One region of the Desulfosarcina variabilis str. Montpellier genome, then DNA from elsewhere that is predicted to be linked to it. Evidence: riboswitches for the same ligand, from Rfam matches in the RefSeq annotation. Region 1 holds a riboswitch; each other region holds the start of a gene.
What was found. Region 1 has a riboswitch for cobalamin ahead of Dvar_RS25595 (FecCD family ABC transporter permease). Riboswitches for the same ligand answer to the same signal wherever they lie in the genome.

Region 2: another riboswitch for cobalamin. It lies ahead of Dvar_RS37305 (TonB-dependent receptor); the one in region 1 lies ahead of Dvar_RS25595 (FecCD family ABC transporter permease).
Region 3: another riboswitch for cobalamin. It lies ahead of Dvar_RS07595 (hypothetical protein); the one in region 1 lies ahead of Dvar_RS25595 (FecCD family ABC transporter permease).
Region 4: another riboswitch for cobalamin. It lies ahead of cbiM (cobalt transporter CbiM); the one in region 1 lies ahead of Dvar_RS25595 (FecCD family ABC transporter permease).

Annotation. Positions count from the first base shown of each region.
Region 1 is NZ_CP159846.1:5,676,424-5,684,142, reverse strand. Features, by position in the region: gene hemC (hydroxymethylbilane synthase) at 1-213, opposite strand, end outside; gene Dvar_RS25615 (FmdB family zinc ribbon protein) at 213-446, opposite strand; gene Dvar_RS25610 (tetratricopeptide repeat protein) at 650-1,993, opposite strand; gene selA (L-seryl-tRNA(Sec) selenium transferase) at 1,998-3,425, opposite strand; gene Dvar_RS25600 (HDOD domain-containing protein) at 3,418-4,779, opposite strand; cobalamin riboswitch at 4,901-5,106, shown strand; gene Dvar_RS25595 (FecCD family ABC transporter permease) at 5,254-6,306, shown strand; gene Dvar_RS25590 (ABC transporter ATP-binding protein) at 6,309-7,094, shown strand; gene Dvar_RS25585 (ABC transporter substrate-binding protein) at 7,088-7,719, shown strand, end outside.
Region 2 is NZ_CP159846.1:8,251,809-8,259,527, forward strand. Features, by position in the region: partial or broken gene Dvar_RS37300 (TonB-dependent receptor) at 96-2,132, shown strand; cobalamin riboswitch at 2,337-2,544, shown strand; gene Dvar_RS37305 (TonB-dependent receptor) at 2,789-4,996, shown strand; gene Dvar_RS37310 (DUF4198 domain-containing protein) at 5,013-5,795, shown strand; gene Dvar_RS37315 (TonB-dependent receptor plug domain-containing protein) at 6,033-7,719, shown strand, end outside.
Region 3 is NZ_CP159846.1:1,702,885-1,710,603, reverse strand. Features, by position in the region: gene Dvar_RS07615 (fumarate reductase/succinate dehydrogenase flavoprotein subunit) at 1-1,687, opposite strand, end outside; gene Dvar_RS07610 (succinate dehydrogenase cytochrome b subunit) at 1,759-2,400, opposite strand; gene mdh (malate dehydrogenase) at 2,676-3,605, opposite strand; gene Dvar_RS07600 (transposase) at 3,926-4,021, shown strand; gene Dvar_RS07595 (hypothetical protein) at 4,931-5,233, opposite strand; cobalamin riboswitch at 5,503-5,689, opposite strand; gene Dvar_RS07590 (DUF1007 family protein) at 5,791-5,961, opposite strand; gene Dvar_RS07585 (hypothetical protein) at 6,747-6,983, shown strand; gene Dvar_RS07580 (hypothetical protein) at 7,105-7,470, shown strand; gene Dvar_RS07575 (DNA methylase) at 7,475-7,719, shown strand, end outside.
Region 4 is NZ_CP159846.1:545,831-553,549, reverse strand. Features, by position in the region: gene Dvar_RS02525 (nicotinate phosphoribosyltransferase) at 1-751, opposite strand, end outside; gene Dvar_RS02520 (cysteine hydrolase family protein) at 748-1,269, opposite strand; gene Dvar_RS02515 (hypothetical protein) at 1,404-1,772, shown strand; gene Dvar_RS02510 (hypothetical protein) at 1,960-3,084, shown strand; gene Dvar_RS02505 (heavy metal translocating P-type ATPase) at 3,118-4,716, shown strand; cobalamin riboswitch at 4,864-5,064, shown strand; gene cbiM (cobalt transporter CbiM) at 5,259-5,954, shown strand; gene cbiQ (cobalt ECF transporter T component CbiQ) at 5,944-6,708, shown strand; gene Dvar_RS02490 (energy-coupling factor ABC transporter ATP-binding protein) at 6,684-7,379, shown strand; gene Dvar_RS02485 (MarR family winged helix-turn-helix transcriptional regulator) at 7,574-7,719, shown strand, end outside.

The sequences.
Region 1 (7,719 bases):
CAGCAGTGCCTCTTCGATTTCCTTGACAAAAAGCCCCTTACCGCCGACCTTGGCCAGAGGAACATCCAGAATTTTGTCCCCCTTTGTTTTGATGATGGCAAGATCAACGGTGTATTCAGGATTCGTCCGGGTGATGGCGTCTTTGACCCAGTTGGCCTGCCAGAGGGCCAGTTGGCTCCCCCGCGTGCCAATGGTGATTTTGCTCGTCGCCATCAGCTGCCGCATCCGGCACAGCTGGTGGCACTGCAGCCCGCGCAGGATGATGTGCCGGCGGACTTTCCTACCGTTTCACCCCCTTGACCCTTGCTGACAAACCCGCAGGTAGACATGAGCCGGCAGACCGTATCGGCCTTGCAGGCGGGGCACTGGTGGGGTTCACTGCCCCCCAGTACCAGGTATTCAAAATCGTGACCGCATCCGTTACAATGATATTCGTAGATGGGCATGGGGGCTCTTGCTCCTTATTCGTTGTTATTCACAAATTTTTTCAGACCATAAATGGCCCGCCACCCTTTGGTAAGATAGCTCGTTCTGCCAAAGGTATTACATTAAGCATCAACAGGCAAAAAGCAACCTTCTGGGATATGGTTTGCCACAGGCAGGAACGCTCAGCCAAAGTGGCTGACCGGATGATGGGGACGGTCCTTTTTCAGGACGCCTTGGCAGCCAACAATCGGTCTTGCGTTTCCTCAACCCGGGAATGGCTGTCATGGCCGCACTTAACGGCGGCTTCAAAGGATGACAACGCGTCTTCCAGCTTTCCCTGGCTCAGGTAGGCTTCGCCCAACCGGTGCCGATAGTGTCCATTGTCCGGGTCCAGGCGGACACTTTGCTGGCAAAGCACCACGGCCACATCCAGACTTTCTTTCCGTTTGGTGTAAAGCCGACCCAGGGTGGACAGGGATAGCGTATCCTCAGGGTTTATTTTCACGGCGCTCTTGTAGGCCTGGATAGCCTCTTTGGTCAACCCCAATTTGTCTAAACAGGTACCAAGGTTCCGAAACGCTGCCCCTGAGCGGTTATTGGCACGACTGGCGGCTTCCAGAAACGGACGGGCATTGCCGGCTTGATCCATTTCCATGTAGATCTGGCCGATATGAAAGACCACCTCGAAAACATCCGGCTCACGTGCATTGGCTTCCAACAGACAGGTCAGGGCCTGACCGTTTTCCCCTTTGAGCAACAGGATGTACCCTTTGTTGTAAATCGCCATGACATCTTCGGACAGCCCATGGGCTTTTTCAAAAGCGGCAAGGGCCCTGTCATAGTCTTCTAAAACGCCATAACAGACGCCCAGGCTGTTATGCAGGTTGGCGTTGGCCGGATCGATCAACAGGCCGTTTTTAAATTCATCGATGGCCCCTTCAATGTCGCCTGTCTGGTAACGGCGGTCGCCGCTGATGTTCAGGCTCACCGCATCGAAAAGGGTGATGGTGCCGGGACCGAAAAATGCGCTATGGTCAAGGGCTTTCTCAGCATTTTCAAGTGTTTGGCGGCGGGTGTAATGTAGCGTCGGGTAAACGGACATACCGATGGTGATATCGATGTTGCCGGTCTTTTTGCCCGACTGCAGTAACGTTTCGGCAAGCGCCTGCGCGTCCTTTTCGTTCAGGCCTGCCATTGCACAGGCAAAACGATCCGGCCCCATACGCCCCCAGATACCCTTGCCAGCGCTGGGGTGGGTGACGATGGAAACAATGGGATCGGCTACCATTGTTTCTTGTTGATCATTTATTGATTCTTCCGAGCTAGATTTTTCCGTCAGGGGCGGTTCAATGTGGATCGCGATCACGCCCAGGCTGGTTGCAGATGCCATTTGGGTCTCGATGGCCTTTTCCAGGCCTTGACGATCCAAAAGATCGGGAAGGTCGGCCGTCAGTGCGGCAGGATGGGGCCCGGGCTCTCCTTCATGGATAATATCATCAGTGTGGGAGACAAGAAAATCCCGGGTTGCACTTCGATTGTGGAACAAATCCGGAACGAATTTCACCATCGATTCACCTTTTAGAGGCCTTGTCAGCCAGCATTCTGGCAAAGGCCTTTTCTATCATTTCCAACTCTTCTTCCTGCAGGGTTCGGGGATCCATGATGAACCGATCGTTTTCGATGCGGCCAATCACAGGCGGTGTGTGCCGGCGCATCCACAGTTCAACGCCATTGGCCGACATGCCATCGACCGACACCCCGATACAGCGACTGGGCAGGTTTAACAGGGGCAGGGACCCGCCCCCGGCCTTGGAGGCCAAATCCATGGCGTCGACCCGCAGTCTGCCGTCGGCCAGTTTTTCAAGGCGGGACTTTAGATCGGCGGCACGGGACGCGATCGCGGCCAGGGGCATGGTCAGCATGCGCAAGGTGGGAATTTGCTGCACGGCCTTGGACTCGTCCCGGTACAATTGAAGGGTCCCTTCCAGGGCGGCCAGGGTCATTTTGTCGATCCGCACGGCCCGGGTGAGTGGATTGGCCTTGATGCGGTCGATGTGCGTTTTGCCGCCCAGGATGATCCCCGCCTGGGGGCCGCCCAAAAGTTTATCACCGCTGAAGGTCACCACATCCACCCCAGCGTCCAAAGACGCCTGAACCGTTGGTTCCCGGGTCAACCCGTATTGGGAAAAGTCAACCAGAGTCCCGCTGCCCAGGTCTTCCATCACCGGCAGTTGATGACGGCGTCCGATGGCCACCAACTCATTCAGGCCAACCGCTGCCGTAAACCCCACGATGCTGTAATTGCTGGTATGCGCTTTGAACAGCAGGCCGGTTTGTTCGTTGACGGCGTTCTCATAGTCGCGCGCATGGGTGCGATTGGTCGTTCCCACCTCTTTCAGTATGGCCCCACTTTTGGCCATCACGTCCGGGATGCGAAAGGCACCGCCGATTTCGACCAGTTCGCCGCGCGAAACAATGACTTCGCGCCCGTTAGCCAGCGTGTCCAGACAGAGCAGTACTGCCGCGGCATTGTTGTTGACCACCATGGCAGCCCGGGCGCCGCTTAATTCGCACAAAATATCTTCGACGGCGCTGTAGCGGGAGCCCCGCCGCCCCGCCTTGAGATCGAATTCCAGGTTGGAATAGCGACTGGCGATGGTCGTCAGATTGTCCAGAACGGCCGGGGAGAGTAGCGATCGGCCCAGGTTGGTGTGTACCACCACACCCGTGGCATTGATGGTGCGTTTAAGGCGCAGCGCCATGGCCCGGGATGCATGATCGCAGACCTTTGCGACCAGGGCATCAAGGGCAAACATTGCTTCGTCAAGCGCTTTATCCGAGGCCATAATGATCTGGCGCAGAGCCTCTATCGTTTTTCGAATAGAGGGTATGAGAATTGTTTTGGGAATATTGTCAAATTGCTGGTTGTTGGTGCCGTATTCAAGAATACGGTCCACACCGGGCAGCCGCCTCAACTGAGCCTGTTTATTTTCATCCATTGTTTTCTTCTGATTTTTCCTCGACCGGTTCAAACACTTTATCGGGTATCAAGTCTACCAGGGACTGGAAATGGGCTGGGGCAAGACCGAGCGTCGCCAACCGTTCAATCAACCGTGCCGCGCCAATGCGCTCCAATTCAAGGCCAGTGTGAAAACGTGACATGAGAAGGTCCGCCAGATAGACGATGGTGGTCAACGGCCTGTCGTTGTGGCTTTTTTCGGGTTCATGATGGAACCGGATCACATCCACGAGCGCTGCGGGCAGCGACCATTTTTTGGCCAGCAGTCCTCCCACATGGGTGTGATCCAACCCCAAGATGTGTGTTTCGGCCTCAATCAGATCGGCGGATTTGTTTTGAAATTCACGGTACAACATGGGATACGCAGCGACAATATACTGATCCAGCACAACCTTGCCGATATCATGCAGCAAACCTGCGGTGTAAGCGATGGCCGGGGGGATATTTTTCGTCAGGCCAACAATTTTCTCGGCAATCATGGCGGTGCCGATGGCGTGGTGATACAGTCCGCCTTTGCACAGGCTGTACCCATTGCCGGACTGGTCATAATAGCTTTTTACAGCGGCCGATATAACCAGTTTGATGAAAAGCTCCTGGCCAAGGAAGACTATGGCGTGATCCAGGCTGACCACGTCGTGTCGTTTGGTGAATATCGCAGAATTGCAAAGCTGGATGGTTCTGGCGCTGATGACCTGGTCTTTTTTTACCTCTTCGGTAATTTTTTGGATATCATAATCGCCCTCTTTGATAATCCGCAGCACCTTCAAGGCCACTTGGGGAATGGGGCGAATGGATTCGATCGCGTGCTGAATCTCCGCCTTGGTTGGAGACGACTCAGGGGTTGACGGCCCAACCGCGTCGAACCCGGAAGGTTCGATACGGCACTGCCAGTGCAGCATATCCAGCTCAATGCTGCAGGTAAAAAAACCCCCGGTTTCCGATCGTTCTACCTTGATTCCCGCTTCATGCAGGGCAATATAGGCTTTTTCGGCCGTTCTGCCGCCAATGTCCAAATGAATGTCCTGGGGCGTCACCGGTCCTACCAGGGCACCCCCGGCCACAACGGCGTTCATGTTTGCCGGGGTGGCGCCCTGATCCATCAACTGCTTCAAAAACAACGGCATTCCAGTGGTGGCATATTTTTCAGGCTGGTCGGTGCTGCCGGTGCTGGCCGGTTCGGGGAGCAGCAGATGGAACAATCCGCCCACATCGGCAACTTTATCAAACACCGCCACGCCCACACAGGTCCCCAGAAATGCCTGCAACACACATTCCTGTTTCTTACCCACCTCAAAAGACCCGGATGCCACGAAAGATCGCGTCAATCGTCTCATTCACATGTGCCTTCGCTAAAAGTGAACTGCTAACATCTAAACATATCATTATTAAGGCGATATTTTCAACCATGGGTTGATTTTTTACGCCCTTTGGCATTGACATCGCATACGGTTATACCCTACAAGCGGACAATAAGGTGCGCTTGCGCTTAATAGGGAATCCCGTGAAAACCGGGAGCGGTCCCGCCGCTGTAACCCTCACCTTGTCATTCAGACCAGACGAGGAGCGTTGGGCCATAGGCCACTGTTTCCGGGTTGCCGGTGTGGGAAGGCGCTCAATGTTTAGGGGAAGCCAGAAGACCTGCCTTTTCATTTTACCGGAGAAACCTTCTTGGTAAAGGATTCCAGCCGGCGATAGCGTTGAGGGCCAAGAGACAGGGTGCAACCCTTCATACCAGGTATCAGGTTTGAAGGGTTTTTGTTTTATTAACTGGGGAAACCCGCAAGATTGATGACTGTTTCGTTTTTACCATGAATGAGGAACCCATCGCCAAACGGAGGCATCATAGCGGGCTTTTCTTCATATTGTTGGCCTTGGTGCTGTTGATCACGATCAGTCTGTCCGCCGGCATGGGCTACATGAAAATTCACTGGACGGTCGTTTTGCGCGTTGTGGGGGCGCACCTGACGGGAATTACGTCATGGACCGCCGATTTGGATGAGTTGATGCGGGTGATCATTATGGATGTCCGCTTGCCGAGAATATTGACCGCCGCGGCCGTGGGGGGCGGGTTGGCCTTGTGCGGGGTCGTTTTTCAGGGCATCCTGCTCAATCCTCTGGCCGATCCCTACACGCTGGGGGTATCCGCCGGTGCCGCCTTTGGCGCGGCCCTGGCGCTGCTGCTCAACCTGAGTGTGGCCGGGGCCTACAGCGTGCCCTGTTTTGCGTTTCTGGGCGCCACGGCCACGCTGATGCTGGTGATTTACCTCAGCTCGTCGGCCGGTGGGGCCAACGCCAACAACCTGATCCTTTCCGGGATTATTGTGGCGGCCATCCTCTCGGCGGGAATCAGTTTTTTGAAGTTTGTGGCCGACGAGCAGGTGGCGGTGATCATCTTCTGGTTGATGGGCAGCTTTGCATCCAAGACATGGACCGATGTGGGCCTGACCAGCGTGTTTTTGGCCGTTGGTGCAGGTGTGTTTCTTTTTTACGCAAAAGATTTGAATCTGCTTTGTCTGGGACGGCGCGCGGCCGCTTCGCTGGGCGTCGATGCCCGCCGAGTACCATGGATTTTGCTGATTTCGGCTTCCCTGGTGGCGGCCGGCTGCGTGGCCGTATCAGGCATTATCGGCTTTGTGGGACTCTTGGTGCCGCACATGATGCGGACGCTGGTGGGGCCGGACAACCGGCTGCTGCTGCCGTTTTCGATGTTGAGCGGAGCGATCCTGCTAACCTGGGCCGATACCATTACCCGGGCGGTGTTGCCCCACGAGATCCCCATTGGCGTGCTTACGGCACTGATCGGCGGTCCGTTTTTCTGTTATCTGTTCCGCAAGCGGCAGACCGGCGCCAGGGGATTTTAGACGTGAGTTTTTCACTCAAGGGGGTTGCCTTTGCCCATCCCGGCAAACCGGTGTTCAACCGTTTGGATCTGGACCTGCCTGCCGGACGGTTTACCGGCATCATCGGGCCCAACGGCTGTGGTAAGACGACGCTGCTGGATTTGATCTGTCGGCATCGGATTCCCCAGAATGGAAGTGTGCGGTATGCCGGCTGTTCCCTGGACCGATACGACCGCCGCACGTTGGCCAGAGAGATCGCCCTGGTTCCCCAGGATTACGGGATCAATTTCCCGTTTACGGTGGAAGAGATGGTTTTCATGGGACGCTATCCGCATATGCCTCGCTTCGGCGTGCCCTCAACGGACGACGTACAGCGGGTGCAGCAGGTGATGGCCGATTGCGATGTATTGACATTCAAGGATCGTCCTGTCACCGCCCTGAGTGGTGGGGAACGCCAGCGGGTGGTTTTTGCCCGGGCCCTGGCCCAGGATACGCCGGTGCTGATCCTGGATGAGGCGACCGCCAATCTGGACGTTTGCCATGCACTGACGTTGTTGGACCTTGTGGCCGACTTGGTCAGTGTTCAACAGCGCACGGTCATCGGCGTGTTCCAGGACCTGAATCTTGCCGCGGCCTACAGCCAGGAACTGATAATGCTCAGAGACGGGCGGGTCGTGGCCGCCGGTCCCACCGCAGATGTGCTGACACCGGCAAACCTGAAAACGGTGTTTGATATTGACGCCCGGGTGGCGGTGGATGATTTCACCGGCCGGTTGCAGGTCCGTTACAAAAGGGGGGGGAGGTGTTGAAACGGTATTTCTGGGGCGTTGGCATGGCCATATGGCTGTTGTGGTCAGGCGCATCCGTGATGGCCGATGGGCCTTTACTGGATGATGCGGTTCTGGCCCGGGCGCCGTTTGAACGCATTATTTCACTATACGGGGCGCATACGCAGAACCTGCTGCAGTTCGGTGCTGGCCAGCGGCTCATCGGAATTGACGGCCAATCGAAAACGATGCCAATGGCTGCGGGAAAGCCGGTATTTTCCTATCATGATGATCCGGAACGCTTTCTGGCTATGCGGCCGGACCTGGTGGTAATCCGGCCCATGATTGAGCGCGGGTATCCCCGGTTGGTAGCGCGCCTTGAAAAAAGCGGGATTGCGGTGGCCTCCATGCAGCCCACCAGTGTGGCGCATTTGGACGCCTATTGGCGATGTTTGGGGCAGCTTAGCGGACAGGCGGCCAGCGCCGAGGAGATGATCCGTCGATTTCATCAGGCCGTGGCGGATTTCAAGACACTATCCGGCCAGGTCAAGCATCGAAAGCGGGTGTATTTCGAGGCCATGCACAGTAAAATGAAAACCTTTGCGCCTACGGCCATGGCCGTTTTCACGCTGGAAACCGCCGGGGGCATCAATGTCGCGGCTGATGC
Region 2 (7,719 bases), 2.6 Mb from region 1:
TTAAGATGATGTTGTTTATCGCTGTGGTCTTATCCCTGTCGACGCCCCGGATCAGTTTGGCAGAAAAAGCAGAGGATGTGGTTGAAATTGAAGAAATGACGGTAACGGCACCTAAAGAAAAAGAAAACAAAGGCGTCACGCTTAAGCCAAGATCCACAACAATCAATGTTGAAGAGTTCAAGACGCCGGGCACTTCGCAAAATGTGGTCGATGTTCTAAAAACCCGAGCAATAATCGATTTCAGGGGCGGAAGTGATTTATTTCTGGAAAGAGATCCTATCTACATGAGGGGGTTCGATGGCAAACGGTTTAGTGTCGCCGTTGACGGATTATCTCTTCAAACGGCCCACCATGGAAATGACGATGTGGACTACAACCAACTTTCATTACCACTGATAGAAAGTATTGAAATCATTCCGGGGCCTCATTCGGCGCTCTATTCGGGCAATAGCATTGGAGGCGTGATCAACATAAAAACACTAGGACCAAAGCGATACGAGACCGTAAAGCCGGATGTTAAGGCAGCCGCCAGTTACAAATCTTATAATACCCAGAACTACAGTTTTGAGCTCAACGGTGGCGCGGGCTCATTTGTTTATGACTTCTGGTACCAGAAATATCATACTGATGGATATCTCAGGAATCATGAGGCGGATTTGGACATCGTAAGCGGTCGTCTCGGCTATCTGCTTCCATCTGATGGATATATTTATTTAACCGCCACACACGGCAATTCGGACTATGAAGAATACGTGATCAATGACCCTTCAAGAAGTGACTATGACGCCGGGTATCCAGTCACACCATCAGTGTGGCGGTCGTATGAAGCCTGGCAGAACCCGGCCATGAACAAAGAAGACGATTCTTTTCGACTGGATTACAATCAACCGACGCCTTTTGGGCTCTGGTCATTGGGAGCGTATTACCACCAACAGCATCATACCGGCGAAAAATGGGATTATATCGACGCAGATGATGAGTCCCAAGGAATTGAAAGAGTATCATCCAGAGATGAAAAATGGAGAGAGTGGGGAGGAAGAATCCAGGATGAGATACAGCTTTTTGAAGATCATCTCATAACGTTTGGTTATGACATGAACAATCTATATAGAAACCTCGGGCTGGCATCCTGGGACCGGCCTGAATCCCGCGGAAAATATCAGAAAATCATCGCGCTGTCCGGATTATATATTCAAGATAAATGGCAAATCTTTCCACGCCTTTCCGCCATGCCAGGGTTGAGATATGAGATGGTTGAAATTAACTGGAGGAATTGGAACGAGAAGGCCCAGGAATACAGGAACCCTGAGGTCCAGAAGGATTTTGTCGCAAAGGACTATGATCAGGTGGTACCGAAATTTTTTGCCACCTATGAACTCGATGATCTTTCTGATGCGTTAAGGGACACATCCATATCCGCTGGTGTCAGCAAGATATGGACGCCGATATCCTATTGCATCGTCTGAACCGGGGGCGTGGGGGTCGAGGTCGATCCCGAACATGGCGTTGGCTATGATTTCATCCTTTCAAGAAGAATTTGGCAAGACATCAACATCAAGGTCGATTTTTTCCACTATGAAATAAAAGACTATGTGGTATCGCGTAACTATAGCAAATATGGGGGTACACCTCCCATCTATGGCAATACTCGGATGAACCTTGAAAAGGTACATAAAAACGGAGTGGAGGTAGAACTCAACGGGCATATTCTTGATGATCTCTCATTGTATGTCAGCTACGCCTATCATGACTGGGAGAGCAAGGGCCCGGAACCGCAGGGCGCTGAGCTGGGAGATCGGGCCAAAAACCGGGTAACCGCAGGTGTTCGCTACAATCTTTTTGAGAACACCCTGCTTATGCTGGATTATAAATTCCAGGATGAACAAATTTCTCATGTCAACGAAGAAGTTCCACCAAACTCAGGGAACTGGGTCTGCTATGACTATCCCATAGATGCGTATCATGTGTTTGATTTTGGGATAGAACAGACGCTTTTTAAAAATCGCAGATTCATCAAGGATGCGGTTTTAACACTCTATGTGAACAATCTTTTTGATTCAGAATATGAAAACGCCGAGGGGTTCCCGATGGCAGACCGAACCTTTGGCGCCGGTTTGTGCTTTAGGTTCTGATCGTCAATAATAATGCTCGTTTTTCTCTATGATCAATGGATATTCCGCTGGTTACCAGCAAGTCCTCTTATGCTTTTGAAGCTTTGCGTGAAGAGAAAAATGGGTGTCAATAGCAGATACATTTAGTCACTATGAACTGATCTTTTCGCTTGACAATTAAAAACCAATTTTATTATGTGTCAGCGTTTGATTTTTGGTAGAACAATCGCGTCACCAATCATGGGTGTCCGCTTTGGACATAATAGGGAATCCCGTGAGAAACGGGAGCGGACCCGCCGCTGTAACACATATGCTTTGGTATAATCAAAGTGAGCTTTCCGGCAATTTGGGTCACTGTTCGACATCGCTTGAATGGGAAGACCGCCGAGAAGTGTGTGAAGCCAGAAGACCTGCCCATCGATTGACTGCGATCGCCCCCGGGTGATGGGGTAAATTGCGGTAATATAATGTTATACAAGGGATTTAAAACGGAATCCCCGCGTCCAATAGTGGACGCGGGGATTTTTTTTGACGAGGAATATTACGCTTACGAGATCGGCCGGGAACGCAGTTATTTTGCCGAGGTACAATTCAACTTGTAGCCGATCCCAATGTGGAATCGACGTTGGCTTTAATTCTCTTTCAATCTGCTGCGAAAAATAGAAAGGACGCAAAAAATGAACATGACGATCAGGCGCACTGCGCCCACGCTGGGGCTGATCCTGATGCTGATTTGGCCCACGATGGGGATGGCCGAGGAAAAGACAACGGTGTTGGATGAGATGGTGGTCTCGGATAGCGCCAGCGAGGTCAAGGTGCTAAGCACGCCCGGCACAGTCAACATCTTCACCGCCGAGGACATTGAAAAAGGCGGCTATACCAACGTGGCCGATGTCATCAACGGGCTGCCCGGCATCACCAATGACACGACCAATCCGGCCACGCCCAAATACAATTTTCGCGGCACGGCCTATCCGCACTCCAGAGGGGCCACGGTTTACGTGGATGGCCGTGAAATCACCATCGGCAGAATCGGCTATGGGGATCTTGGTTTCGTGGATATCGACGACGTTGAACAGATTCAGGTCATCAAGACACCAGGCGTTCAATTCGCCGAGCCCTCCCGGGGCATCATCTACATCACCACCAAGCGGGCCAAGGAAGACGGTCATCGCCAGCGCATCAAGGCCCAATACGGCTCATGGGGGCTTCATAGCGAGAATGTCTCAGCTTGGGGCAGGCAGTCGGCTATCGACTATCGCATCAGCGCCAACAACCAGGGCGGCGACGGTTACAGCCACACGGATGACGAACGCAAAGGCGTCAATCTGAAGGCCGGGTATAACTTTGACGAAGAGACCCGGCTGGGTTTCGGCGGGGGATACCAGAAGCAGGATTATTACTCCCTTACCAGTTTGAAAAAATGGCAATGGGACCGTGATCCGCGTGACAACACCCCGCCCAATGATCCGGACGATCCCACCTATAATTTGAGCCCTTATGACTACGACATCGAGATATACGACGGGTTCGCCGAGTTTAATACCGAGAAGGAACACTGGTTCGCCAAATCCCTGCTCAGCTTCATGCATAATGAGACAGAATACCTCTCCCAAAAAAACAAAAACAACCCGACCTACGCCGATGGCAACGACACCAGCAGCTATCTGCGTGACTATGATGAAGACCGACTGACATTCAAGGTTTCCGGCGGCTATAAGTTTTCCGGGGCCAATTATTGGGACACCCTGACCCTGGGAGTCGAGTATGACGGTCACGACTATGATCAGGTACGCTCCTATCCCTTTCTGGACGACACTACACGGCGGGAGGATGAAATCCAGCAATACGACCTTAATATTGCCATCGATCGAAAAAGTGTTTTCCTGGTCAATGATCTGGGACTTTTTGATCATTTCAGTCTCCAGACCGGCGTGCGTTACGATGATGTGCAGCTTTGCTTTGAGAATCAATACCCGGAGGACCCGGATGTGGAAAACAACTACCGTGAAACATCGTGGCATGTCTCCCCCGCCTATAGTTTCAGCGGCCAGGATAATCTCTATTTCACCGTCAGCCAGTCCTATTTTTATCCTAACATCGACTACACCCGCATGTCGGCCCAGGCCAATGACGAGTATCCGGAAAATGACCCCAGCAATCTAAAACCAGAGGATATCCTCACCTACGAAGTGGGCTTCAAACAGCAATTAAGCCGATTTTTCAACTACTCCATCGCCCTTTACTATATGGACATCGATGATAAATTTATCTTTCAATCTAAATTTGATGAAGAAGGAGGAGAGTGGAATTCTATCGGTGCCGTCAATCTGGGCAAAGCCGTTCACAAGGGTATTGAAATCGAACTGGATGGCAGGCCCTGGCACTGGCTCGGATACCGCGTGAACTACGGCTACATGAATGCAAAATGGGATGACCCGGAGGCGGTCTACAGTTCCTATGTCTGGGCGGATGACCCGGCGGATGATTATCGGACAGGCATTTCGGTTGACGGATATAGACTTTCACGCACTCCGGAACATAAGGTCACGGCTACGGTTAACCTCTATCCGACCAGCCATCTGACCGCTTGGTTCAATCTCACCTATGTGGACGATCAATATGTCGACTATTTAGAACGCGTCGTCCAGCCGTCGGTGACCACCCTTGATTTCAAGCTTTCCTACACCTTCGACGGCGGATCTCTCGGCCAGGTGCAGTGGCAGGACATTACCATCCACGGCCTGGTGAAGAACCTGACCGACGAAAAGGATGCGTACTACTCCAATTCCTACGGCACACGTAATGATGACGGCAGCCTGGACACCAACTATTATCCCTACGCCGGCCGTTATTTTGAAATCGGACTGACCATGAATTTCTAACAAAGGAGGAAATCCCATGCGCTATTTGAAACCCAGTATCTTGGCCGGTATGTTTTCCGGAATTTTTCTGCTTACTACTGTTGCCCAGGCCCACTTCCTGTGGCTCAACGCCCACGACTACACTCCCAAGGCCAATCAAGCGGCCCGCTTCACGGTCGGCTGGGGACACGCCTTTTACAATCCGGTCGGCGACATTCTGGAAGGTAGTGATATGCTCGGCGGCATCAGCATGATCGACCCGCAGGGCAAGACCATTGCCATCAAGCCATTCAACAGTTTTCAATACGAATCCGAGCGCCCGCTACCTCAAGGGACCTACCTGGCCATGGTCAATCGCAAGGAAGGCTTTTCGACCAAAACCGTGGACGGCTACAAACACCAGTCCCGCAAAGGCCTTAAAAACGTAATTCACTCACGCTACACCGGGATGTATGGCAAGGCTATCATCAATGTGGGTGCGCCTACCGACAGCCAGGCAATGTTAAAGCCCGTGGGCGATGCCCTCGAGATCGTGCCTCTGGTCAACCCTGCCAGTCTGAAGGTCGGTGATTATTTCCGCTTCAAGCTGTTGTACCAGGGCAAACCCGTTGCCGAATATATCAACGCCACCTACGTGGGATTCTCTCAGGACAATGTCTGGGCCTACAGCACCCGCACCGGTTCGAACGGCGAGGGTGAAGTAAAAATGCTGCAGTCCGGTGTGTGGGTCCTCAAGGCCAACCACAAGGCGCCCTACCCCAAGCCGGAAGAGGCGGACGAGTACTCCTACACCACCTCGCTGACCTTCGAGGTGCGCTGATGGCGTCGACTGGCGTCAAAAGCGCCTTGCTGATTTTAATTCCGGGTGCTTTTGAAGGTCTTCTCGAATCCTTTTTATAAGAAACATTTTGGGAACAAAACAATTATTCCGAAGTCACGACAGCCGCGTAGGGGCACGGCGCGCCGTGCCCCTACACCGGCCGATGGTGATTACTCGGTTTCCGAGCAAAGCGAGAGCGAATAGGTATAGCTGGATAAATCATTATGGAAATTGCCTATGAAATCAGGGTTTAGCGCTTTTTTACTACTGTTGATGGTGAGTACATTTACGATATTTCCCGGAATTGTGCGGGGTGAAGAGGAGGCTCGCGAGGATAAAAATAAAACCAGCACCAAGGCCTCTGCGTTGGATGATCTGGTCGTGTCGGCCACACGAACGGAAAAGGATGTGGACAGTGCACCAGGCAATTCTACGGTCATTACCCGCAAAGATCTGGATGCCAGAAACATTCACACCCTGCAGGATGCCTTGATCCATGAGGTCGGTATTTTCAACGGCCAGCTGCGGGGTCTTTCGGGCCAGCAGTACACTCTGGTCATGCTAAACGGCATGCCGCTGAACAATGGGTGGCGGGGGCTTATCAAATGGGAAAATATCGCCATCGACAATGTGAAACGCATCGAAATCATCCGCGGCCCGGCGTCCGCCTTGTACGGCGGCAACGCCATGGGCGGGGTGATCAACATCATCACCGATTCGCCCAAGCAGCTGGAGGCGGTGGCAAAGATCGGCTATGGCAGCGACGAAACGCTCCACCATAGCGTTTCCCTGGGCAACCGCTTCATGGACAAACTCAACCTGCGTCTGGGGTATGAAATGGAAGAGTCCGACGGCTATGCCAAGGATCTGGTCACCCGCAGCATTTCATCCGGCGAGGGGACACTGACCGGTGGATATGCCACCTTAGACACGTCCGGAACATCCAAATGGGCGGTCGGTGACAAGGGTGATGAATACTACGATCGCTGGAATGTCAACCTGGATGCGGTCTTAAATCTGACCGATACAGGAACGCTCTCCTTCAACTTTCAGTGGGGATCCCGAGAGTATGGATTTGACCACCCGGATACATATCTCGTGGACGCTGCAGGCAACCCGGCCTATGACGGCAGTGTGGATGCCGGCGACGGTCAGGCAGCCGATGTCTCCCTTGCCAACTACATCACCACAGGCCCAGGAGCAAGCGAAACCCCGTCTTATTTATTGACTTACCAGGAAATCTTCGGTGCCGTCGGCCTTAGCGCCAAGGTCGGCTACCACCATGAGTATCAGTGGTACGTAACGCCTTTGGTGGGAGAGGGTGAAACATATGACAATGCTGACGGCTTCATCAAGGAATTTGATTCGGATGTCTGGTTCAGTGATATTCAAACCAATATTTCCATCGGTGACAACCATCTGCTCACCTCCGGAGTGTCCTTTCGTTATGACGGGTTCGACGGCGGCCGTTATGAATTGACCTACTACCGCGATGAGGATTCAAAGACCGGACCGCGCAGCGACATCACCGAAGGCAAGGACAGGCTCTACGCGCTTTATCTTCAGGACGAGTGGCAATTCCTGGACAGCCTGTCGCTGTTCATCGGTGCCCGGCTGGATTACTGGGAAACCTATGACGGCAAGGCGGTCATCGGCGATGAAATAAAAACCTTCGATCAGCGCGATGATTCGGCGATCAACCCGAAAATATCCGCGGTCTGGCGGCCGCTGGCGGACACTGTGATCAAAGGCTCGGTCGGCCGTGCATTCCGTCCACCATCGCTGTATGAACTCTACCGCAATTATCGGATGGGCAACGGGACGGTCAATTCCAACCCGAACATGGACCCCGAGACCCTGATCAACTATGAACTGGGTGTGGCCCAGTACTTTTTCAAGCGCAGCCTGAAAGTGTCGGCTACCG
Region 3 (7,719 bases), 4.0 Mb from region 1:
AAAAGTCGGCTACCCGCCCTGCCCGTTCCAGGCTCTGATTGAATTGCATCCTTGAACCGGGCACCTTGACGTTCTTCCAGAACTCGGCGCGCAGTTCCTGGATCATGCCTCTGGCTTTTTCCAAACCGGCATTGTTGCGCGCCATGCCGCAGAAATCCCACATGATCATGCCCAACTGGCGGTGAATTTCGTCCACCGTGCGCTTTCCATTGATGGCCAGCAGCTTGTCGGTACGTTCGGTGATCTGGCGCTCTTGCTGCACGAAAGCCTGATTGCTGCTGGCGACGGCCTCCAGTTCGGTACCGGCCAGGTAACCGCCGATGGTGTAAGGCAAAACAAAATAGCCGTCGGCCAGACCCTGCATCAGCGCGCTGGCCCCCAGGCGGTTGGCCCCGTGGTCGGAAAAGTTTGCCTCGCCAAGCACGAAAAGGCCCGGCAACGTGCTCATCAGATTGTAGTCGACCCACAGCCCCCCCATGGTATAGTGCACGGCCGGGTAAATCATCATGGGTGTCTGATAGGGATCATCGGCGGTGATCTTGGCATACATCTGGAAGAGATTGCCGTACTTCTTCTCGATCACATCCTTGCCGTCGCGGGCGATGGCATCGGTGAAATCGAGGTAGACCGCAAGGCCGGTCTCGCCCACGCCTTTACCCGCATCGCACTGCTCCTTGGCATTGCGCGAGGCCACATCGCGCGGTACCAGGTTGCCGAAGCTGGGATACTTGTTCTCCAGGTAGTAATCGCGTTCCGACTCGGGGATCTGATGGGGGCTGCGGGCATCGCCCGGACGCTTGGGTACCCACACCCGGCCGTCGTTGCGCAGGCTTTCGCTCATCAAGGTCAGCTTGCTCTGGTAGGTGCCGTGAACCGGGATGCAGGTGGGATGGATCTGGGTGAAGCAAGGGTTGGCAAAACAGGCCCCGCGCTTATAGGCCCTGAAGGCGGCGGTGACATTGGAGGCCATGGCATTGGTGGAAAGGAAAAACACATTGCCGTACCCGCCGGTGCACAACACCACGGCATCGGCGCTGTGGGATTCCAGTTTGCCCGTCACCAGGTTGCGCACCACGATGCCGCGGGCCTTACCGCCCACCACAACCACATCCAGCATTTCACGGCGGGGAAACATCTCGATCTTGCCCAGTCCGATCTGGCGCGACAGCGCGCTATAGGCCCCCAGGAGCAGCTGCTGGCCGGTCTGACCGCGGGCGTAGAAGGTCCGCGAGACCTGGGCACCGCCAAAGGAGCGGTTGGCCAGGAGCCCGCCGTAGTCTCTGGCAAAGGGGATGCCCTGGGCCACGCCCTGGTCGATGATATTATTGCTCACCTGGGCCAGGCGGTAGACATTGGCTTCCCGGGCTCTAAAATCACCGCCTTTGATCGTATCGTAAAAGAGCCGCCAGATGCTGTCGCCGTCATTGGGATAGGTCTTGGCAGCGTTGATCCCGCCCTGGGCGGCGATGCTGTGGGCCCTTCGGGGGCTGTCCTGGATGCAGAACGTTTTGACATTGTAGCCCAGCTCGGCCAGGGTGGCCGATGCCGAACCGCCGGCCAGCCCGGTGCCGACGACGATGATATCGAAATTGCGTTTATTGGCCGGGTTGACCAGCTTCAGTTCGAAGCGATGCTTATCCCATTTTTGAGCCAGAGGACCCGAAGGCACCTTTGCGTCAAGTTTCATAATCAATCCTTATATTTTGCGAATCCTTACGAACGGCGACTTTTTACAAGTTCATCATATCAAACAGGCTCTTAGACACTGAGACCGACAAATAGGGGAATGCAACTAAAGCCGATCCCGATGGCGATGGCGAACACCAGGCCGGCGGCTGAAATGATGGGCATATACTTCCCATGATTCATCCCCAGGGTCTGAAACGCACTCCAGAATCCATGGGAAACGTGCACGGCCACGATCAGCATGGCCGCCACGTAGATGGCGACATAAATGGGGTTTTGGAAAGCGGCGCTGACGATTTCGAAAATCGTGGTGGCGGATTTATCCACGAAATGAAAGTTCAGCAGGTGAAACAACACAAAGCCAAGAATCAGCAGCCCGGTATAAGGCATGGTGCGTGATCCCAGACTGCGCCCGCCGGCGCTTTTATTGACGCGATAGCGCTGGGGACGGGCGTTCAGGTTTTGCAGGAAAAGAATCAATCCGGTGGCGACATGGATCAGGGCCATCAGCAAAAGACCGATTTCGGCAGCCCTTAGCAAAGGCCCCAGTGCATGGAGGTGCTCGGCATAGGCGTTAAATGGATCGCTTCCGCCATATATGGTCAGGTTGCCGGCCAGGTGACCGGCCAAAAAGCCGATGAATCCCAGACCGGTCAGGGCCATCAGCAGTTTCTTGCCGATGGATGATTGAAAGGTGTGGATGAGCCAGTTCATTAAAGCCTCCCTTGGGCGTCAGGTATATGGCAATGGGCGCAAAACAATGAAGATGAAACCGAGCCTTGCGGTCAGCTGTAAATGGGCGACTGATGCTTTAGAGCCTGCTTGGTAAATCCTTCTAAGGCCCGCTAACGGCGTTGGAAACTGTCTCAAAATGCTCACGTATTGCATATATGCTCCGCTTTTGAGCCACTTTCCGCCTTGTTATCGGGCCTGATCCAGACTTCCAAAACAGGCGCTTAGGGGCGATTTCATTTTCATCGTGCGAAGCGCTAAAACGTTTTCAATAGTTCAACCAGTTCCTTGACGGCATCCGCCGAATGATATAGGGCCTTTTGCTCATCGGCGGTCAGCTCGATTTCGATCACCGTTTCGATCCCACCGGCGCCCAGTTTCACCGGTACGCCGATGAAGAGATCGTTGATCCCATATTCTCCCTGCAATAGCGCTGCGCAGGGCAGGATCTTCTTCTTGTCCTTGAGGATCGATTCAGTCATTTCCACGGTGGCCGAAGCCGGGGCGTAATAGGCGCTGCCGGTTTTGAGCAAGGAGACGATCTCAGCGCCCCCATTGGCCGTTCGTTCCACCAGTGCCTGGATGCGATCGGCGGAGATTAGCTCGGTGATGGGAATACCCGCGACGGTGGAGTAGCGCGGCAGGGGCACCATCGTATCGCCATGTCCGCCCAGGACGAAGGCGTGGGTATTTTCCACGGAAACCTTCAGTTCCATGGCGATGAAAGCCCGAAAACGTGCCGAATCGAGAACCCCAGCCATGCCGATTACCCGGTTTTTGGGAAAGCCACTGGCTTCATGGGCCACATGGCACATGGCGTCCAGGGGATTGCTGACAATGATCAGGATCGAATTGGGTGCCTGATGGCTGACTTCGGTAACCACGCAGCGCATGATCCCGGCATTGGTCTTGATCAGATCGTCGCGGCTCATTCCCGGTTTGCGCGGGATGCCCGCCGTGATGATAACCACATCCGAATCCTTGGCCGCATCATAGCCGTTGGTTCCGGTCAGTTTGGCATCATGTTTTTCAATGGGCGCGGCCTCGGTCAAGTCCAGGGTTTTTCCCTGAGGAACGCCTTCGACAATATCGATTAGCACCACGTCACAGAGTTCTTTTTCGGCCAGGCGCTGCGCGGCGGTGGCGCCCACATTGCCGGCTCCCACAACGGTTACCTTTTGATGCATGTGATCGTTCTCCTTCGTTTGAGTATTGTTCAACGTTTAAATAACTGATCGGTAAAAACCCAATTACGCGTCTTATGCCTTACCAGGGCAAAAAGGTCACTTTCGCCAGAGTTCAAGGTGGGGGTTGAGAAATGGGGGTCTATCGGTGGCAGGGAAATGATAGATCCGCTTCAGGAGGAATGAATCCAAGTTTAACGACGGGCGTCGCGCGGGCACTTATCAATCCACCGGCAAGCCCCCATTCCTCTCCCCTTCACGAAGGCTTCGACCTTCTTTTAATCACTACTTAAGCCTGTTAAGACGCTGGGTACCTCCGTTATATAATCAAGTTGGGGTGTCAATGGCGTATGGTTCCTTCTGATTTTCCACCATGGCAAACCGTTTATTATTTCTCACCAACGTTAATCAACCCATGATTTTACATGCAGGTGCTAAAAATCGGGCGCTCGCTTAAAAAATTAAATATTGTTAGCCTGGTGGGTTTAAAGAAGGAGGCGATTGACAGGATTATGCCTTTATTGTATGGATAAAGACGAAGCGCACTCCACCACCGGAGGCTTCACAGGGAAAGCAGCTTGGATACCTTGCAGGGGATTGAGCTGCTTTCCCTACCAACCTTTTTTAAAAAAAATTTATTTCCTAAATTTAAACGGTCATTTTTAGCCTATTTTATTTCTCACCAACGTTAATCATAAAAGGGATTTGAGGGCCTCAAAGGAATCGACAGCGCTCGTTGGATCACCGATTCTCGAGTAATTATGGGAATCGATCCAAATAAGTTGGGGAGAGTTCTTCATCATATTCATTTTTGCATTCTTTAATTTCTTTTTTCACCACCAAATTCGGCATTACTCAAATAAAAAAGCCACAAAATCAACCCCCCATTACAAAAAGGAAACCTTCATGGCTTACATTGTTATTACAAGTTCTTTTTAATTGTTACGAATGAACGAAGTAAAGAAGGCTTCGACCTTCTTTTAATCACTACTTCTCTTAATTTATCGAATACGGAATGTCAAGTTCTCATTGCAACCGGTCGAACGATTTTCCCGATTTCATCATTTCAAAGCAGGATAAGCAGTAAACCTGATTACCGTATTCAACAGCATGTATAATGCAAGTAAAAAAAGTCTGCGGCAGAAAGCGCCATATCATAGTCGATACACAGGGGCGGATCATCGGAATAACTGTCCATCTTGGGTTTTGATAGCGTGGACACACATAATCGCGCGAACCCCTGGCGCACTTGGACCTGTTGCGCTGAATGACATTCATCGTACGCCTACAATTTCCTATTCGTGGATGGGCAATAGGTAGTATAAGCGTCAGTCTCTCAACTCGTATACCGGAAACATGGATTCGCCTTTTGGATGATGGTCCGTACGATACAGGCACCCTTTCTCCTGCAACCGAAAGTCAGGCGTATCGCTGGTTCCCAATGTGTGGTGGATGGTCCGGAAAACCAGGCCATCCGATCGCAGCGCGTAGTCAGGAGATTCTGACCACCCCAGTTCATGATCTACCGTGCGGTAGAGTTTCCCATCCTGAATAACATAGACCGGAGCATTGGATTTTCCGCCAGGGTAGGATTCCGTCCGATAAATTTTTACTGGACATTTCAGGGACATGGCAATTCTCCTTTGTCGTGGCATAGACAATTAATTATCTAATATTTAAAGACAAAGTACTTAACATGGTTCTTGAACGATATTGTTCATCATGGAGAAATTACCGAAAAGCATGGTGGATGGTGCGCTTGGATAGTGTGATAAAAAAGGGAAGCTTATGGCGGGTTGATAATTGCTAAAGCCACATCTGGATCAACATAAATATTATCTTGCAGACAGTTGAATCCGTTTACAACCCGTTAATTCCGCCCCATCACTGTACACCGCAGCTGGTCGGTAATCAGCAAGGCAGGTCTTCTGGCTTTCGGTTCAACCTACTCTCTGCTCCTTCCCGTCCGATTTTTTCTGGACAGTGGCTGTGGCAGATTTCGTCACCGATCACAGCGGCGGGACCACTCCCGATTTGCACGGGATTCCCTATTAAGCAATTGTGGCACCTTACATGAACCATTTACTGCTCCAATTCAAGACAATTGTCAAGAACAAGTTTTTATAAAAAATGCCTGGGATTCAATCACCATTGTCATTGGCTGCTTATCTCATTTATATTATGCTGCTTACTCGAATCTGCCGTTTCGATTTTTGTCATGCGCCTCTATGATCATGCTGGCAAACATGTCATTACATTTCCACCATACGCGAACACCGGCCATGCCCTTCTCGTCGAAAAGAATCGTCAGACGCTTCAGAATAAACGAATGGGGGTGGGTACGGCTTTGTCGCGGCAGAGTATTTCACCTCCGAAGACACTTTAATACGAAAATGGAGGAGATAGGAAGCTATTGAAGAACGGGGCAAGACTGTAACCGGAGGAAAAAGAGAAAAGGCGCTTTTTGGGAAGATCACTATCATGCTACGGCCGTCGAGACCGGGGAGCATCTACTGCACAACATCGTATATGTTGACATGAACATGGTTCGGGCAGGTGTGGTCAGCCATTCGAAACAGTGGCCGCACGGTGGGTACAACGAACTACCTAGTGTCCGTCCAGAAATAGGAAAATTTGGTCGAGATCAAGGCGTACGAAAAATTTTACCACAGGCGCCCGAAGGAAGTGCCCTTGGGGTACATATAGTTGATATTCCGAGGATAAAATTTTTCGCGCAACGCCGATATCGGGCGAATGCTAAGACAAAAATAGTGTAACGGCCTACCTCGCCTATGCGGCAAAAGTGTAACGGTTGGTTCTACTATCCCGCAGCGATACCCCGCCCCAAAAATGAATAAACGTACCCCGCCTACCCCGCTGTAATAGCTCCCGTTGGCAATCGTCTTTTCTGCAGTTCTATTGTAAACCGTAATGGGGCATTCGTATGGTCCAGGAAAATGAAGAGAAAGCCCGGAACTATCCCTTCCGGGCTTTCAAGGTGAACTCCGTATCAAGGCCGGATGTTCAATATGTAAATTACTTTAAACTCCGGCGACGTTCAAGGCCGGATGTTAAAGTTGATCCAAATATCCTGTCGTTGGTGCAAAAACGTTTTTTGTATGTGCCGGCGCTGCTTTCGTGGGCATGCTTATTGTTGCGATGCATGCCGCATCGCCGGTCGTCTCCAGTCCCGCCGAAAAGCGCAGCGACGCTACCGTCAAACCCCAAAAGGCAAAAAGACCCACTGTTTGGCCGAAAACCGCCGGCGGCATCGGAAAATCAATCCACCTTCAAAAAATATGGATGATCATACTACTACAGGCCCTTGGCAATGGGGTACGGTCCTGTCACGGGAAGAAAATCCAGTACATTTTCGCATAGGTTCTCGATGCCGCTGCCATTTTTGCGGTCGAACAGGTGAAATTGTCAGCCATTTTCCTCGCCGTGGCTATGGGTAAGATCTTTTTCACAGAATTTTTCACGCAGATAAGGAGGCATTATCATGAAACGACGGTTTACAGGGGGAGAGCTGTTTCAACTGCGCAATCGAATCCCGGTTGACTGGCTGATCAAAGAACAGCTTCATATTCCATCTAAAGTGATCGAAGGTATTTTCCGGTTCCTATGCCCGCTGTGCAATGAATTTCAAACCGCGACCAACCCCAAGACCAATCTTGCCAGGTGCTTTCTTTGCGAGAAAAACTTCAACCCGATTGATTTGGTCATGACCGTGAAAGGTCTTGGATTCGTTGACAGCGTTAAATATTTGCATACCCTTTTGCCTGACACACCGGATACACCTACAGACCAGCGGCTAAAATTGAATCAACTGCTGGGCGATATCGGGAAACGGATGAGCATCGGGTAAACAGATGGCTGATAATCGACTCATCCAATTGGAAGATATCATCGCTGCCAATCAACACCATTTTTACCAAACCGGTAAGGCATTAAAGCAGATTCGTGACGATCGATTATTTCGCGATTTGCTGTTCGAGTCGTTTGAAGCCTATGTCAAACAACGATGGGATATGGCCCGATCCCAGGCATATCGCCTGATTAAGGCCGCAAATGTCATCGACAATTTGTCCCCAATTGGCGACGGCATCCTTCCGGA
Region 4 (7,719 bases), 4.5 Mb from region 1:
TTTGCTTCATGCGCTGGGCCACCACGGCGGCGTTTCTGGCGCCTTGTATGGTATCGTAGGTGTCGATGAGAAACACGGCATTGTCCGGAAACAGGTCAGCGTATGCTTCGAACGATTCGGTCTCCGATTCGAAGGCACCCACAAAGGAGTGCGCCATGGTGCCGGAAATGGGAATATCCCAGCGTTTCCCGGCCAGAACATTGCTGGTTGCCGTGAACCCCGTGATATAGCTCGACCGGGCCACCGTCATGCCGGCATGGCTGCCCTGGGTGCGGCGTAAGGAGAAATCCACAATGGGACGGCCGCCTGCGGCATGCACACAACGCGCGGCCTTGGTGGCCAGCATGCTGGCCAGGCCCATGGCGTTGATCAGATAGGTTTCGAGTATCTGGGCTTCAATCAGCGGGGCGGTCACCTCCATGACCGGCTCGTTGGGGAAAAAGAGTTCTCCCTCATCCATGGCCACGACATCACCGGTAAACCGCAAGGCGGAAAGATAATCGAGAAAGTCGCGCTTGAATCGGCCTGTACTCTCAAGCCAGTCGATCTCCGCCTGGCTGAAACAAAACCGGCTCAGCGCATCCAGCACCGGCTGCAAGCCGGCGGCGACAAAATAGCCGCGCTTGGGGTGGGATCTTACAAACAGGGAAAAGGTCGCCGTCTCATCCATCTTCCGGTGAAAGTAACCGGCGGACATGGTCAGTTCATACAGATCGGTAAACAGAGGGCCGGGAAAATCGTTCGCAATCATTGGACTATCGCTCCGTACAAACGCTCCATACGCAGCAGCGCGTGCTGGTGTGCATCCGCATCAAAGTCGGCCACGCCGGCTCGGTGAACAACGGTGCGGTAATCGCGGTTGGCCAGACCACCGACGGTGTCCATCACACAAATGGAGGTACACACGCCAACCACCTCGACCTCATCAGGCTGATGGTCGGTGAGGATTTTTTCCAGTGGTGTGCCGTAAAAGCCGCTGTAGCGGGTTTTGGGCAGCACCTTTTCATCCTGCTCGGGGGCGAGTGCATCAATGATCTGACTGCCCCAGGTGCCGGCAACGCAGTGCTTGGGAAATTTTTCAAACTCCAGGTCATCTTCCGCGTGGGCGTCCTGAAGAAAGACCACCAGGCTGCCGGCCTTGCGATGGGCCGCCAGCCGTTCCTGAATAAAAGGAACAATCGCCCGGGCACCGGGCCCGCAGTATAATGCGCCCTTTTCGTCTATAAAATCGTTTAACATGTCAACGATTATCAATGCCCCCCTGGTCATAAAACACCACCTTTGTTGTGCTGCTCTCAGCCATTTTTGATGGCCTAAAATAATCAAGAAACAATCATTTGTAAATAACTGGATATTGATTAACCGTCACTTGACTGCTAAACGATTAAGGAAAGGAGGATCCCATGAAATACATCATTTATGCACTGGGTTTTGCATGGATCGCGGCCGGCGCATTCGCCATTCTCTATACGGATACGTACAAGTCATCGATCGAGCGCCTGTTGAGTCAGGTCAACCGCATCTGGCTGGCCCTGATTCCGCTGATCGTGGGTGTGTTGTTACTGCTGAGCGCCTCGTCGACCAATCACGGCGGGTTCATTGCTCTGATCGGTGGATTGGCCATCGCCAAGGGCCTGTTGATTTATTTCAATCCCGCAGGCTTTTTCCATACCGCTAGTGCTTGGCTGGTGAACCTGTCCGATCAGGGGTACCGGCTGATCGGAATCATCGCCCTGGTGCTGGGGACGGTGGTCATCTCCTGGATTCAATAATAGCGATCCCATAAGCGCCCCGATATCGGCGTTACGCGGCTCCCTCGTCACTGCGGAGTACTTTATGTACGCCTCCCTCCTCGGGATTCGCAAGCCTTGATCTCGAGCCGCTTATGGAATCGCCCGGGAACCTGTACATACGTTTTTATATTCTAATCGCTTGTATAAACATCAGGATAAACTACCCGTGAGCCGTCAGTTGCATAAATATGGCGCGCTGTGGCAATGGTTGACGATCGCCATGCTGATGGCCGCCCTGCCCCTGGTCGGCATCCTTGCCGCCGGATACGACCTTTTGCCCTACCTGGAAATCCCGCCGACCACCCGGTATGTCCAACACGCTGGTTTCTCCTGGCCTTGGTTTATCTTCTTTGCCACGGCCAATTTGCTGTTGATGGGAGGGCTGGCGGTTGCCTTGGTCTATGGCCGGGTCAACACCAAAAAGATGGTTCCCAAGCCGCTTCCTCCCACTCCTTTTCCCTGGTGGGGCTGGGCAGGACTGGTTTTATGCCTGCTCTTCTGGGTTTTCGCCTGGCAGCGCTTCACCTGGTTCCAGCCTTTTCAGCGCCACACCTTCCAACCCCTGTGGACCGGTTTTATTTTTTTCATCAGCGCCCTTGTGGTCAAACGCAGCGGCAGTTGCCTGCTGGTTCGGCGCCCCTTGAAATTTCTGCTGCTGTTTCCGGCCAGTGCCATGTTCTGGTGGGTTTTCGAATACTTCAATCGTTTTGTGCAAAATTGGTACTACACCGGGGTCGAGGGTATGAGTCCTTATGAATACAGTTTTTTCTCAACCCTGGCCTTTGCCACGGTACTACCCGCCGTAATCAGCATGACCGAACTTTTACTCACCTTCCCGTCCCTTTCAAAAGGACTGACCCACGGCCGCGCCATCAGCCTGCCGGCATCGGTCTGGCTGCCCCGCATCACACTGGCTGTGTCGGCCATCGGCCTGGCCCTGATCGGAATATTTCCGGATCAGCTTTTTGCTTTACTCTGGGTCTCTCCGCTTCTCATCATTCTCTCCCTTCAAGCCCTTGCCGGCCAACCGACCCTGCTGCATCCTTTGCGACGCGGCGACTTTCGCCCGCTGGTGGTGCCGGCCCTGGCCGCATTGATCTGTGGGTTTTTCTGGGAATTGTGGAATTACTACAGCCTGGCCCGCTGGACCTACGCGGTTCCTTTTGTTCAGCGGTTCCTCATCTTTGAAATGCCCATTGTAGGCTTTGGGGGCTACCTGCCCTTCGGACTCGAGTGTCTGTTGGCCGGGTCGATGGTGGTTGGAAATCTGTTCAATTTCCAAAATCATTAATCATACATCCAACAGAATTCCTGTACCTTCATCATGGTACTCGGCGCCTTTATCGAGGAAGCGGTGAGTGACAGAGCCAGAGGAGCCATCGAAACCCTTGTCAAAGCCAATCCGCAGACGGCCCTGATTGAAAAAAACGGCCGCACACAAACCAAGCCCATCAATGCCGTTGAAACCGGTGAAATCGCAATCGTCAGGGCAGGTGATACGATTCCCGTGGACGGCCATATCACTGAAGGATCCGGCGCCATTGACGAGTCTTTGCTGACCGGCGAGGCGTTTCCCGTATTCAAAGGGCCGGGAGATAAGCTGTCTGCCGGCACCGTGAACAGCGACGGCTTTATTAAACTTATCGTCAGTCGAACGGGAAGTGATGCAACCATCGGCCGTATCATCGACCTGATCCAACATGCCGAAAACAGCAAAATTGAAAGCACGCGAATTGTCGACCGCTATGCAGGCTATTTCACACCGATCATTCTGACGATTGCAGCATTGACCTACTTTTTCACCCGGGACATTAACCGTGCCATTACCGTATTGGTGGTGGGCTGCCCCTGCTCGTTTTTGTTGGCTGGTCCGGTTGCGACTGTCGCGACCGTGGGCCGGGCAGCCAGATCCGGTATGATGATCAAAGGCGGCCGCTACCTTGAAAAAATCGCCCAGGCCCGATCTTTTTTCTTTGATAAGACCGGCACCCTCACCGCCGGTAAACCGGTTATCACGACAATCCGGCCGGCGGACGGATTTACCCAAGAGAAATTATTGGCGATGGCTGCCGCCGTGGAACAGGGAAGCACCCATCCCATCGCCCATGCGATTTTGAAAAAAGCGGCCAAAATGGGACTTGAAAAGAAAAAAGCCATTGACGTGGCCGCTGTTCCCGGCTCCGGTGTCAACGCCATGGTCGACGGCAGCGTTGTATCAATGGGTGCCGGCAAAACCGACAGTGCCACAGGTGAAACCATCGTTCAGGTTACAATAGATGGAAACCATGCCGGTGAAATCGCCATGCTCGATCGCGTCCGACCCGATGTGGCAGAGACAGTGAGTCAACTCAAGGCACTGGGGGTAACCCGGATGTCCATTCTATCTGGAGATTCAAAAAACGCTGTGAAGCGAGTTGCCGATGAGATCGGCATCACCGATTACCATTACCGTTTAAAACCCGAAACAAAAATGGGAATCATTCAAAAAACGAATTCCCTTGATACGGTCTTCGTCGGCGACGGCATGAACGATGCCCCTTCCCTTAAAGCGTCGGCGGTAGGCGTTGCCATGGGCCTGCGTGGGTCTGACATGGCCCTTGCCACCGCCGACATCGTGTTGATGAAGGACCGTATCTCGCTACTGCCGTTTCTGATTCGTTTAAGCCGGAAAATGACACGAACGATCAAAATCAATGTCATCATTAGCCTGGGCATAAACCTGGTTGCCATTTGTCTTGGAATAACAGGCCTTTTATCGCCGATTATGGGAGCCGTCGCACACAACGTCGGATCGATCCTGGTCGTTATGATGTCATCGGCAATCGCTTTTACTCGGGAAACCAATTTAAATGGTCGATCCCGTTTTAGTAGTCAATCCCGCCCCGCTTTCGATGTAATTAAAAGGGCAAACAAGATGGGGTAATCATTTTTTACCTGCGCCCTTAAGCCCTGTTCCCAGCGAACAGATTGACAAAATAGACCAATTCTAATAATTAGTCGGCGAATCGATTCGGCGCTGCATCCTTAGGTGTTCAGCCCGGCTGCAGCTGCCGGATCGGCCCGAGCCCCCAAAAGGGTAATGTATTCAGGTGTTTTAACCAAAACCAACAGGGAACTCCGTGAAAATCGGAGGCGGATCCGCCGCTGTGATCCTACCCGGCAATGTCGGGAACGCCCTCGAGCATCAGGCCACTGTTTCATAAAGCTGAAATGGGAAGGCGCTCGAAAGCGCGGGAAAGTCAGAAAACCTGCCTGAATACCTACACCGGTCATAGCTTCGGGAGTTAAGTTTGCCGGCAAATCGATACAGCCTGTCCTTCTTCGTACAAGGGCTGTGTATTCGCTCATAGCGTCTTTTCTTCAAGGCATTTGCCGTTCTCACTTTCTTCCTCATAGTTTTGACTTTGTTGCGTTCGTCAATTTTGTTTATAAACATGATCAGCCCGATCAATGGAGTGAAAGATTATGCACATATCAGAAGGTGTGCTTTCGGCACCGGTTCTCTTGAGCGGCGGCGCTCTGACAGTATTAGGCACTGCTATCGGATTGAAAAAACTGGACTATGACCATATGGCCCAGGTGGGCATCCTGTCATCGGCCTTTTTCATGGCATCCCTGATCCACGTGCCCATCGGCCCTTCCAGTGTCCATCTCCTTCTCAACGGCATCGTGGGACTGCTGCTTGGATGGGGAGCCTTTCCCGCCATCCTGGTTGGATTGGCCCTGCAGGCCATGTTTTTTCAGTTTGGAGGCATTACCGTTCTCGGGGTGAACACCTTGAATGTGGCCGGTCCGGCCGTTATCTGTTACTACCTGTTCGGCAACTTAGTAAAAAAAGATTCCGGTATGGCCCTGGTCGCGGCCTTTACCTGCGGGGCATTTTCAGTCCTGCTGACTGCCCTCATGGTCGCGATTTCCCTTCTTTTTACTGAAGAACATTTTGTTGAGGTGGCCACCCTGGTGGTAACCGCCCACCTTCCCGTGATGGTAATCGAAGGCATTGTGACTGCATTTTGTATCGGATTTCTTAAAAAGGTCAAACCGGATTCACTGCCTGGATTTTCAGGTACCCCGGGCCCCGCACCACCGTATAAGGAACGTACTTTAGCTATCGGCGCAAAAAAGCCTGAATCACGAAAACGAGCAACGCATGCTAAGTGAAGCCTTTGCCCAGGGCAAGTCCATACTCCACCGCCTTGATCCACGTCTGCGGATTGTCTTTGCCACGCTGTTTTCGTTCCTCCTGGCCGTGTCCATGGGATTTCCCACGCTGCTCGCCGGCCTGACTCTGTCCGTAATCCTGGTACTGACGTCCGGACTGCCCCTAAAGGACGTCGCCAAACGGCTGACGACCATCAACATCTTCAATATTCTGCTTTTCCTCGTACTGCCCATCACCTTCGCCCCCCCCCCTGCATTTCTTCTGGGGCCAGTGGCCTGCTCCCGGGAAGGGTTGCTCCTGGCCGCCCGGATCACACTCAAATCCAATGCCATTTTGATGGTGTTTATCGCCCTGATCGCCACCATGTCCATTGCCACCCTGGGGCATGGACTGAACCGGCTGCGCATGCCCCGGAAAATCGTCTACCTGCTCTTGATCGCTTACCGCTATGTGTTCGTACTGGAACAGGAGTACCAGCGGCTTAGCACGGCCATCCGGGTCAGGGGATTTGTTCCCGGTACCAACCTGCACACCTATAAAACCTATGCCTATCTGTTCGGCATGCTCCTGGTCCGCGCCCTGGCAAGGGCCGAACGGGTCTATCAGTCCATGCTGTGCCGGGGGTTTAAAGGAAAATTCTACTGCATCCATCAGTTTTCCTTCTCCTCCACCGATCGGATCTGGGCCGGTTATCTACTGCTAACCCTGATTTTACTGGGAGGAATGGAATGGCTGATGCCGACCCTATTTTGATTGACCTCAAGGACATCTGTTTTTCCTATCCGGGCCGGGGACGCGTCCTGAACAATTTGAACTTTTGCCTGGGCAAAGAACAGCGATTGGGCCTGATCGGCCCCAACGGCTGCGGCAAATCCACCCTCATGCATCTGCTCATGGGGCTGAACAAACCCGAATCCGGCACGATTCGAATTCTCGGCAAAACCATGCATGGAGAAACAGATTTTAGAAAGGCCCGGCGGCAACTGGGCTTTGTGTTTCAAAATGCCGATGATCAGCTATTTTCCCCCACCGTGATCGAGGATGTGGCCTTTGGTCTGCTCAACATGGGTAAATCTCCGCAAGAAGCAGTGGCACTGTCCCGGAAAATGCTTGAGTCCCTCAATCTAAGCGGATTCGAAAACCGGATCACCTACCAATTGTCCGGAGGGGAGAAGAAACTGGTGTCCCTGGCCACGGTACTGGTCATGGAGCCCCAGGTCCTGCTGCTGGACGAACCAACCACCGGCCTGGACGAGCGGACCGTTGAGCGAATCATCCGGGTGCTCAACGATCTTGATATCGCCTATGTGGTGGTCTCCCACGAATTTGATTTTCTGGCGCGGACCACAACGGATATCTACGCCATGAAAAACGGACAGATCGAATATAGATGCGGTTCTGATCAGTTTCGGGCCGCATCCTAATCTTTCAAAAAAATTCGAGGCACGGCCATCCACGATGTGACATTTCTTCCAGCCGCGCACAGAAAACAGATCACTCAAATGCGCTTGTCTTGTGGGTGTCAAACCTGTTTTTTCTTTCGCAGATGGTGTAAGAATGTGAATGAATCCGTTGTTATGGATAGCCATCAACGATCAATCACATGGGGGCACGACCTGTGAAAGAATTATCAGACCTGATCATTGAATTTTATGAAAAGCTGTCCTCGTGGGAACAATCCATTGTCGAAGGCAGCGGAATCACCTTGTCCCAGATGCACACCATAGAAATCCTCGGCGTTAACAATATGATCAAGATGAAGGA